DNA from 2 places in the Micromonospora sp. DT227 genome. Region 1 is predicted to be linked to the other one. Evidence: predicted binding sites of a transcription regulator. Region 1 holds the regulator's gene; the other holds the start of a gene.

Region 1 (5,207 bases):
ACAGCGCCGGGACCCGCCCGTTCGCCTGGGCCTGCCGGGCCATCCGGTCGAGCCGGTCGGAGATCGAGGTCATGCCTCAGCGGCAGAGCATCGGGCCGAGTGGCGCGCCACCCAGCAGGTGGGCGTGCACGTGGAAGACCTCCTGGCCGCCGTACGGGCCGGTGTTGAACATGAGGCGGAACCCGTCCACGGTCAGGCCCTCCTCCTCGGCCACCAGGGCGGCGGTGTGGAGCAGCTCACCGGCCAACGTGGGGTCGCCCTGGGCGAGGGTGGCCACGTCCGCGTAGTGCTCCTTGGGGATCACCAGCACGTGGGTGGGGGCCTTCGGGTCGATGTCCCGGAAGGCGAGGGTGGTGGCGGTCTCGCGGACGATGGTGGCGGGGATCTCCCCGGCGACGATCCGGCAGAACAGACAGTCCATCGCAGCAGTGTAGGGAACGTACGGCAGGATGGCCGACATGGCGGGACGGGCGGTGCTGGTGACGGGGGCCTCGCGGGGGATCGGACGGGCGGTGGCGCGGGCGTTCGCGGCCGGCGGCGACCGGGTGGCGGTCCACCACCGGGACTCGGCCGGGCTGGCCGAGGCGTTGCGCGCCGAACTGCCCGGCGACGGCCACGTGGTGGTCCGCGCCGACCTGGCGGACCCGGATGCCGTACGGGCCATGGTGGACGAGGCGGCCCGGCTGCTCCGCGGTCTCGACGTGCTGGTCAACAACGCCGGCGTGTTCGGGCCGGCCGATCCGCCGCACCCGGTCTTCGACACCAGCTACGAGCAGTGGCGGGCGCGCTGGCGCGAGGTGCTGGACACCAACCTGGTCGGCGCCGCCAACGCCGCCTGGTGCGCCGCCCAGCACATGCGGGAGCGGGGCGGTCGGATCGTGAACGTCTCCTCCCGGGGCGCGTTCCGGGGCGAACCGGCCAATCCGGCGTACGGGGCCAGCAAGGCGGGGATGAACGCGATGGCCCAGTCGCTCGCGGTGGCGCTGGCGCCGTACGGCATCGGGGTGGCCTGCGTGGCCCCGGGCTTCGTCGAGACCGACATGACCAACGAGCACCTCAAGAGCGAGCGCGGCGAGGCCGTGCGGGCGCAGTCCCCGTTCCACCGGGTGGCCCGCCCCGAGGAGATCGCCGCCGCCGTCCACTGGTTGGCCAGCCCGGAGGCGGAGTGGGCGTCCGGCACCATCGTCGACCTGAACGGCGCCTCCTACCTCCGCACCTGACGCCCCCCACCCCCCACCCCCCACCCTCACCGGGGCGCAGTTTCACGGAAAGAGTGCCTGTCCCGCCGCGAACAGCCCCTCTTTCCGTGAAACTGCGCGGCAAGAGGGGTGGGGTGGGGGTGGGGTGGGGGGAGAGTGGGGGGTTACCAGCGGGGGAGGCGGGTGGAGAGGACGGCCAGGGCGGCCACGCCGGCGGTGGAGGTGCGCAGGACGGAGGGGCCCAGGCGGACCGGGCGGGCACCGGCCTCGCGGAACGCGGCCAGCTCCGGCTCGGCGATGCCGCCCTCGGGGCCGACCACCAGGACGATCTCGCCGGTCGACGGCAGCGCGACGGTGGTCAGCCGCTCGTCGGCCTCCTCGTGCAGCACGAAGGCGGCGTCGGCGCCGCCGATCCGGCGGGCCACCGTGGCGGTGGACTCGTCCGGGGCGCCGGCCACCACCGGCAGCCACGGGCGGCGGGCCTGCTTGGCGGCCTCCCGGGCGGTGGCCACCCACTTCTCCCGGGCCCGGACGCCCCGGTCGCCGCGCCACTGGGCGACCGAGCGGGACGCCGCCCAGGGCACGATCTCGTCCACCCCGACCTCGGTCATCGCCTGCACGGCCAGCTCACCCCGCTCGCCCTTGGCGATCCCCTGCACCACCACCAGCCGGGGGACGCACGCGTCGGCGTACCCCCGGGAGGTGATCCGCGCGTCGAGCGTGCCCCGGCCGACGGCGGTGACGACGGCGGCGGCGGTGCCGCCCCGGCCGTCGGCGAGCAGCAGCTCCTCGCCGACGCGCAGCCGCTGCACGGTGGCCGCGTGGTGGCCCTCCGGGCCGTCCAGCGTCACCGTGTCGCCGGTGGGCAGCGCCTCGACCAGGAACAGCGGCGCCGACACGTCAGGGGTGCCCGTTGAAGGCGTCGCGCATCCGGGAGAAGAAGCCGCCCTGCTTGGTCAGCTCGGCGACCTCCTCGCCGCGGGTCTTGGCGAAGTCGCGCAGCATCCGCTCCTGGTCGGCGTCGAGCTTGGTCGGGGTCCGCACGTCCAGGTGGACGTAGAGGTCACCCCGGCCGGTGCCGCGCAGGTGCGGCACGCCGCGGGCACGCAGCCGCAGCGTGCTGCCCGGCTGGGTGCCGGCCTTCACGTCGACGGTCTCCTCGCTGTCCAGCGTCTTGATGGTCAGCCGGGTGCCGAGCGCGGCGGCGGTCATCGGCACCGTGACCCGGCAGTGCAGGTCGTCGCCCTTGCGGGAGTAGACGTCGTGGGTCCGCTCGTGGATCTCGACGTAGAGGTCGCCGGCGGTGCCGCCACCCGGGCCGACCTCGCCCTGCTGGGCCAGCCGGATCCGCATGCCGTCCTCGACGCCGGCCGGGATCTTGACGGTCAGCGAGCGGCGGGTCCGCACCCGCCCGTCACCGGCGCAGGTCGGGCAGGGGTGCGGGATCGTGGTGCCGTAGCCCTGACAGACGGTGCACGGCCGGGCGGAGACCACCTGGCCGAGGAACGTCCGCTGCACCGACTGCACCTCACCGCGGCCACCGCACGCCTCGCAGGTGGCCAGGTGGGTGCCGGCGGCGGTGCCGGCGCCGGAGCAGGTGGTGCAGAGCACCGCGGTGTCGACAGTGATCGGCGCCTCGACGCCGAACGCGGTCTCGTTGAGGTCCAGCTCCAGCCGCAGGATCGCGTCCGCGCCCGGCCGGGTACGCGGCCGGGGACCCCGGCTGCCGCCCGCCGCGCCGCCGAAGAACGCGTCCATGATGTCCTGGAAGCCGACGAACGGGCCGGCGCCGCCCGGGCCACCCGCGCCCGCGCCCCCGCCGCCCGGGGCGAGCGGGTCGCCGCCCAGGTCGACGATCTGCCGTTTCCGGTCGTCCGAGAGGACCTCGTACGCGGCGTTGATGTCCTTGAACTTCTCCTGTGCCTCCGGGTCCGGATTGACGTCCGGGTGGTACTGCCGCGCCAACTTCCGGTAGGCACGCTTGATGTCATCGTCGGAGGCGTCCCGGCTCACGCCGAGAATGCCGTAGTAGTCCCTGGCCACTGCGTTCGGTGTCCTCATGTTCGTCTCGCGTCGCCGGTCGCCGGCCGTTCCCGGCCGTCGGCCCTGACTGGTCAGTTCTGGGCCAGCAGTTCGCCCACGTAGCGTGCCACGGCCCTCACCATGGCGATATTGCCGGGGTAGTCCATCCGGGTGGGCCCGAGCACGCCGAGCCCACCGACGATCGTGGCACCCGGGCCGTAACCGGTGCTGACCACCGACGCGGCCCGGAGATTGTCGATCTCGTTCTCGTCGCCGATGAGCACCCGGGTGGTGTTGCTCGGCTCGGTCTCGCCGATCAGCTTGAGCAGCACGACCTCCTCTTCGAGCGCCTCGAGGATGGGGCGCAGCGAGCCCTGGAAGTCGAGCAGGCCGCCCCGGGTGAGGTTGGCGGTGCCGGCCAACGCGATCCGTTCCTCGTGCCGCTCGACGAGCGTCTCCAGCAGCACGGTGGAGAGCGTGGTCATGGCCGGGCGCAGGTGCGGCGCGGACTCCTCGACCAGCGCCTGCACCAGCGGGGGCGTCTCGGCGAGCTGGCTGCCGACCAGTTTCTCGTTGACCAGCCGGCGCAGGTCGGTCACGTGTTCGGCGGGGACCGGGGCGGGCAGCTCGACCAGCCGCTGCTCGACCCGCCCGGTGTCGGCGATCATGACGACCATCAGCCGGGTGGTGGAGATCGGCACCAGCTCCAGGTGGCGCACCTTGGACCGGGCCAGGCTCGGGTACTGCACCACGGCCACCTGCCGGGTGAGCTGGGCCAGCAGCCGGACCGTGCGGTGCACCACGTCGTCGAGGTCGACGGCGCCGACCAGGAAGCGCTCGATCGCCCGACGCTCGGCCGGGCTGAGCGGCTTGACCCGGGAGAGCCGGTCGACGAAGAGGCGGTAGCCACGGTCGGTGGGCACCCGGCCGGCGCTGGTGTGCGGCTGCCGGATGTAGCCCTCCTCCTCCAGCACCGCCATGTCGTTGCGCACGGTCGCCGGTGAGACGCCGAGCTGGTGCCGCTCGACCAGGGCCTTGCTGCCCACCGGCTCCTGCGTGGCCACGTAGTCCTCGACGATGGCGCGCAGCACGGCGAGCTTGCGGTCGTCGAGACCCATCTCCCCACCTCCTGACGCACCTCGGCCGGGCGACGCGCGGCATCCGCCGGGCGACTGGCACTCGACTGTAGCGAGTGCCAGTCTACGTCGGCACCCCCGCCGGCGCGATGATCAGCGCCGCACCCCGGGTGCGGTCCGTCGGGTCCGGGCGGCGCGTCGGGCCGAACAGCCCTGGTGCCGCTTGCCCCCGGGACCTACCGTGACGTCCATGACTGAACCTCCTCGCCCTCCCGGAGCGGGGGACCCCGGCCCCCAGCCCGACCCGTTCCCGCCGTCGGCGCCGTACGGCTCCTCGCCTGCCGACGAGCCCCCCACCGCACCACTGTCCGGGGCACCGGGCGGGGGCGGCTATCCCCCGCCCGGCGGTTATCCGCCCCCGGGCGGCCAGCCTCCGCCGGGTGGCTATCCCCCGCCGGGCGGCTATCCCCCACCCGGTGGTGACACGCCGGGCTACGGCGCGCCCGGCGGTGGCGCCCCGGGCTACGGCGCGCCGGGCGGCGGCTACCCCGCCGGCGGCTCCTACGGCCCGCCGGCCGGCTACGCCAACAACGACGACAAGACCTGGGCCCTGGTCGCGCACTTCGGCGGCGCGGCCGGGATGCTGATCGGCGGCGGCGTGCTGGGCTGGGTCGCGCCGCTGGTGGCGCTGCTGGCCCGGGGCAACCAGTCCCCGACCGTACGGGCGCACGCGGTCGCCGCGCTGAACTTCCAGCTCATCTGGTCGATCATCGCGCTGGTCGGCTGGATCCTCACCTGCATCCTGATCGGCCTGGTGGTCGGCTTCGGCGCCATGATCGTCGGCATCATCTTCGGCATCCTGGCCGGCGTGAAGGCCAACGAGGGGCAGCTCTACCGCTACCCGATGTCG
Region 2 (5,207 bases), on a different contig from region 1:
CCCGTCGATCCGTGGGCCGACCTGACCACCGCCGATCCGCCGTACTCCGCCCCGCCGGCCGGCTGGCCCCACTCGGCCCCGCCGGCCGGCTGGCCCGCGCCGGAGCCCGCGCCGCCCGGTTGGCCGGCCGCGCCGGACGTCCCGTCGGGCTGGTCCGCGCCGGGCTCCGACCCGGGGGTGCCGAACCCGCCCGGTACCCCGCCGCCCGGCTGGCCCGCCGCGTCGGCTCTCCCGCCGGGCGGGTCCGCGCCGGGCTCCACGCCACCCGCCGGCTGGCCCGGGCCCGCCGCCGGGCCGGCGCACCCGGGCCAGCCGATGCCCGGCGTGCCGTATCCGGGCCAGCCGATGCCGGGCGTGCCGTTCCCGGGTCAGCCGATGCCGGGTGCGGGGTATCCGGGCCAGCCGATGCCGGGCGTGCCGTATCCGGGTCAGCCGATGCCGGGCGCGGTCTACCCCGGGCCGCCGATGCCGGGCGCCACGTATCCGGGGCACCCGGTGTCCGGGGGTTGGTACCCCGGTCTCGATCCGCAGGACCCGCTGGTCACCCCGCCGTACGCGGGCGTCGGGGGATGGTTCGCGCGGTGCGCCGGCGCGGTGCGGCGGGGGTGGCGGCACCTCCTGCCGATCATGCTGCTCACCCAGGGCGTCCCGGCGGCGGTGATCTCCGTACTCTCGCTCTTCCTGGTTCCCGCCGACGAGATGGCGACCGGCCCGGACGGCGCGCTGGTGCTGCCGGACGGCTACCTGGAGCACGTCTTCGTGTTCTACGGCGCGGTCCTGTTCGCCGCGTTGGTCTTCGGTCCGCTCCAGGCGCTCGGCTGGGGTGCGGGCACCTGGGTGGTCGCCCGGCAGGCGGCCGGCGAGCCGGCCGGCCTGGGCGGGGCGCTCCGGTACGGCGCGCGGCGCGCGCTCGGCCTCTGGGGCTGGACGATCGTCGTCTCGCTGCTGATCACGGTCGGCGCCTGTCTCTGCCTGCTGCCCGGCATCTACGCCGGGTTCGCGGTCGCGTTGTTCGGGCCGGTCTACCTGTTCGAGCGGCAGGAGCCGATCGGACGGGCCTGGCGGATGTTCCACAACCGCTTCGGCATGGTGCTGGGTCGGGTGGCGCTGGTGGCGTGCGCGCTGGTCGCGGCTGCCGTGCTGGACGCCGTGGTGGGTGCGGTGAGCGGCGCGGCGTTCGGCACCGATCCGATGTCCGGGCTGGGCACCGCGGTCGGGGCGGTGACGTTGGCCGTGGTGGGTGCCGCGTTGGCCGCGCCGGCCTATCTCGCGCAGCTCGTCGGGCTGGTCGTCGCGTACGCCGAGCAGCGGGCCCACGAAGGCCCGGTGAACGCGGCCCGGCTGGCTGCGGAACTCGGCTGAGCGGTGCGGTCGTGCTTGCACTCGGCTAGGGAGAGTGCTAAACAAGTCATTGGCACTCGCGTACGGTGAGTGCCAATGGTCGGGGCGGTAGGGCCACGGCCGCGCCGGTGCCTCAGGGGTGCCGGAGCGGAACGGGGCCGGTCGTCGCGGGCTGTCCGGCCCGACCGAGGAGGACGTCGTCGTCGCCAGGTGGCGACGTCCCCAAGGTGCGTACACCAGACGGCCCATCCGGGCATCCCGGGTGGCCCGTGAGTGTCCAGGAGGACAACGCCGTATGGCCAAGATGATCGCGTTCGACGAAGAGGCGCGCCGCGGCCTCGAGCGGGGCATGAACCAGCTCGCCGACGCCGTGAAGGTGACGCTCGGACCCAAGGGCCGCAACGTCGTGCTCGAGAAGAAGTGGGGTGCCCCCACCATCACCAACGATGGTGTGAGCATCGCCAAGGAGATCGAGCTCGAGGACCCGTACGAGAAGATCGGCGCCGAGCTGGTCAAGGAGGTCGCGAAGAAGACCGACGACGTCGCCGGTGACGGCACGACGACGGCGACCGTCCTGGCCCAGGCTCTGGTCCGCGAGGGCCTGCGCAACGTGGCCGCCGGTGCCAACCCGATGGCCCTGAAGCGGGGCATCGAGGCCGCCGTCTCCAGCGTCTCGGAGGAGCTGCTCAAGCTCGCCAAGGACGTGGAGACCAAGGAGCAGATCGCCTCCACCGCCTCCATCTCCGCCGCCGACCCCAGCGTTGGCGAGATCATCGCCGAGGCGATGGACAAGGTGGGCAAGGAAGGCGTCATCACCGTCGAGGAGAGCAACACCTTCGGCCTGGAGCTTGAGCTCACCGAGGGCATGCGCTTCGACAAGGGCTACATCTCCGCCTACTTCATGACCGACCCGGAGCGTATGGAGGCCGTCTTCGACGACCCGTACATCCTGATCGTCAACAGCAAGATCTCGTCGGTGAAGGACCTGCTCCCGATCCTGGAGAAGGTCATGCAGTCGGGCAAGCCGCTGCTGATCATCGCCGAGGACCTGGAGGGCGAGGCCCTCGCCACGCTGGTCGTCAACAAGGTCCGGGGCACCTTCAAGTCGGTCGCCGTCAAGGCGCCGGGCTTCGGTGACCGCCGCAAGGCCATGCTGACCGACATCGCCATCCTCACCGGTGGCCAGGTCATCAGCGAGGAGGTCGGCCTCAAGCTGGACGCCGTCAACCTCGACATGCTGGGCCGCGCCCGCAAGGTCGTGGTGACCAAGGACGAGACCACCGTGGTCGACGGCGCCGGTGACGCCGAGCAGATCCAGGGCCGGGTGAACCAGATCCGGGCCGAGATCGACAAGAGCGACTCCGACTACGACCGGGAGAAGCTGCAGGAGCGTCTGGCCAAGCTGGCCGGCGGTGTTGCGGTGATCAAGGTCGGCGCGGCCACCGAGGTCGAGCTGAAGGAGCGCAAGCACCGCATCGAGGACGCCGTCCGCAACGCGAAGGCCGCCGTCGAGGAGGGCATCGTCCCGGGTGGTGGCGTCGCGCTGGTGCAGGCCGGCAAGACCGCCTTCGACAAGCTGGACCTGGCCGGCGACGAGGCGACCGGCGCGCAGATCGTCAAGATCGCGCTGGACGCCCCGCTGCGGCAGATCGCCGTCAACGCCGGCCTCGAGGGTGGCGTCGTCGTCGAGCGGGTCCGCAACCTCGACCCGGGTCACGGCCTCAACGCCGCGACCGGCGAGTACGTCGACCTGCTGGCCGCCGGCATCATCGACCCGGCCAAGGTGACCCGTTCCGCGCTGCAGAACGCCGCCTCGATCGCCGCGCTGTTCCTCACCACCGAGGCCGTCGTGGCGGACAAGCCGGAGAAGACCCCGGCCGCCCCGGCTGGCCCGGGTGGCGGGGAGATGGACTTCTGAGTCCAGCTCCACCCAGTACGCCGACAGGGGGCGGGCCGCGTCAGCGGTCCGCCCCCTTCCGCGTCCGCGTCAGGTGGGCAGCGGGCGCTGGTTGCGTCGCTTGTGCGCCCGGTCGTACGGCGGCAGCAGCCGCCTCGGCTCGTCCACCGGTTGCCGGGGCTCCTCCACGGCCGGCTGGTCCGCCGCGTCCTGCTCGGCGTCGCCCACGTCGAGCCGCTCGGTGGGCAGTTCGCCGCTCGGGCGTCGGCCCGTCGCCGGGTCGTCGGTCCGTTCGTTCTCGGTGGTCATAACGGGCCTCCTCTGCCCCTCGAACGGTAGGGGCCGGCCGGCAGGCGCGGAGGGCGAACGGCGTTATGCCCCGTTGATGGCCTTCCGGTAGAGAAAGAAGACGCGCTCGATCCGGGCCCCGACCGCGTTCGAGTAGAACGGCACCGGGCCGACCCAGCCGATCTGCGCCTCGGTGATCCCGGCCGCCGCCTGGTCGCGGAGGCAGCGGCGCAGCAACACCCCACCGATCCCGGAACCCTCGACCGCCGGGGCGGTGCCCATCGGCCCGAACCAGCTCGGCCGCGCCGACCCGTACGCGGCGAAGCCGAGGATCTCGCCGTCCCGCTCGGCCAGGTGGGTGCCGGCGTCCGGGCGGCCCACCGAACCGGCCAGCTCACCGTCCCAGACGCCGCCGAACGTGGCGCGGGCGAACGCTTCAAGCGCCGGCAGGTCCGTGGGTACGGCCCGGCGTACCGTCACGCCCCGCTCGGCCAGCCGCCGCTCGGTGGCCTCGGTGGGGCGCAGCGCGGCCGACCCCTCGGTCAGCGTGGCGGTCATGTTCCAGGCGGTCCGGTCCTGGCGGTAGCCGAGCCGCAACGCGGCGCAGACCGCCGGCGTGTAGCGGACGTCGATGCCCGGCCACGCGTAGTGCGGCGGGTTGCCGGCGAGCAGCACCTCGGACGCGCCGAGCGCGGCCAGCCGGGCCTCCGCGCCGGCCAGCAGCGCCGCGCCGATCCCCTGGCGTCGGTGCGCCGGGGCCACCGCGACCAGGTCGACGTGACCGAGCCGCGGATCGGTCGCCGACCGGGACCCGACCAGCACGCCGACCAGCGTGCCGTCGCGGACCGCGCCGAGCCGCAGCACCGGCCGGTCGGCCGCCGCCCGCTCCGCGAGCGTGGCCACCACGGCCGGCGCCTCGGCCGCGTCCTCCGGCAGGTCCAGCGACCGCCGGCAGAGCGCGACGACCTCGGGGAGGCGGTCCGGACCCAGCTCGATGATCTCCACGTCCATGGTCGCCGACCCTAGGCCATTCCGGCAGGGTTGTTAACCGTTCCGCGCCGCTCGCACCGCCGCGTACGCGTCGACCAGGCCGGCGCCGACCAGGTCCCGGGTGCCTCCGCAGGTCGTACCGGCCGGGGCGGTGGCCGGCGTGGCGGTCTCGGTGAGGATCCGGCGGGTCCGCGCCAGGTCCCCGACCAGCGCCGGGTTCGCCGACCACATCAGCGCCACCACGCCGGCCACCTGCGGTGTCGCCATCGAGGTGCCGTCCAGGGTGGCGTACCCGCCGCCGGGGAACGCCGACGGCACCGCCGCGCCCGGTGCCACCAGGTCGGGCTTGGGGGCATCCCCGGTCGGGCCCCGGCTGGAGAACTCGGTGAGCCGGCGCGCCCGGTCGACCGCGCCGACCGTGAGCACGTCCGGGTACGGCGCCGGCGGGTCGACGATCGACCCGCAGTACGGGCCGGTGTTGCCGGCGGCGGCCACCACCAGGATGCCGGCCGCCGCCAGCGCGGCGGTCGCCGGGCGCAGCGCCCCCGGATCGCACCCCTCCAGCGGCGGGCAGCCCCACGAGTTGGTCAGCACGTCCGGCGCGCGCCGCGGCCGGCCGTCGGTCAGCGGGTTCCCGCCCGGCGGGAACGGCGCCAGCATGAACTGGAGGCAGTCGAGGTAGCGGGCCGGG

Evidence for each region. Region 1 encodes HrcA, which represses chaperone genes, less so after heat shock. Its sites were predicted from a motif close to GGTTNGCACNCTCNNNNNGAGNGTGCNAACC; they were not measured.
Region 2: a site for HrcA is predicted at 1,410-1,440, ahead of groL (chaperonin GroEL). Genes of this name have one in related genera too.

The regions. Positions count from the first base shown of each region.
Region 1 covers NZ_JBNCLA010000005.1:59,996-65,202, reverse strand. Annotated here, with positions in the region: gene ACLQ2W_RS18345 (serine hydrolase domain-containing protein) at 1-73, opposite strand, end outside; gene ACLQ2W_RS18340 (histidine triad nucleotide-binding protein) at 77-421, opposite strand; gene ACLQ2W_RS18335 (SDR family NAD(P)-dependent oxidoreductase) at 459-1,220, shown strand; gene ACLQ2W_RS18330 (16S rRNA (uracil(1498)-N(3))-methyltransferase) at 1,364-2,098, opposite strand; gene dnaJ (molecular chaperone DnaJ) at 2,100-3,242, opposite strand; gene hrcA (heat-inducible transcriptional repressor HrcA) at 3,314-4,339, opposite strand; gene ACLQ2W_RS18315 (DUF4870 domain-containing protein) at 4,548-5,207, shown strand, end outside.
Region 2 covers NZ_JBNCLA010000007.1:290,740-295,946, forward strand. Annotated here, with positions in the region: gene ACLQ2W_RS24305 (hypothetical protein) at 1-1,362, shown strand, start outside; gene groL (chaperonin GroEL) at 1,637-3,259, shown strand; gene ACLQ2W_RS24315 (hypothetical protein) at 3,329-3,547, opposite strand; gene ACLQ2W_RS24320 (GNAT family N-acetyltransferase) at 3,611-4,537, opposite strand; gene ACLQ2W_RS24325 (S8 family serine peptidase) at 4,571-5,207, opposite strand, start outside.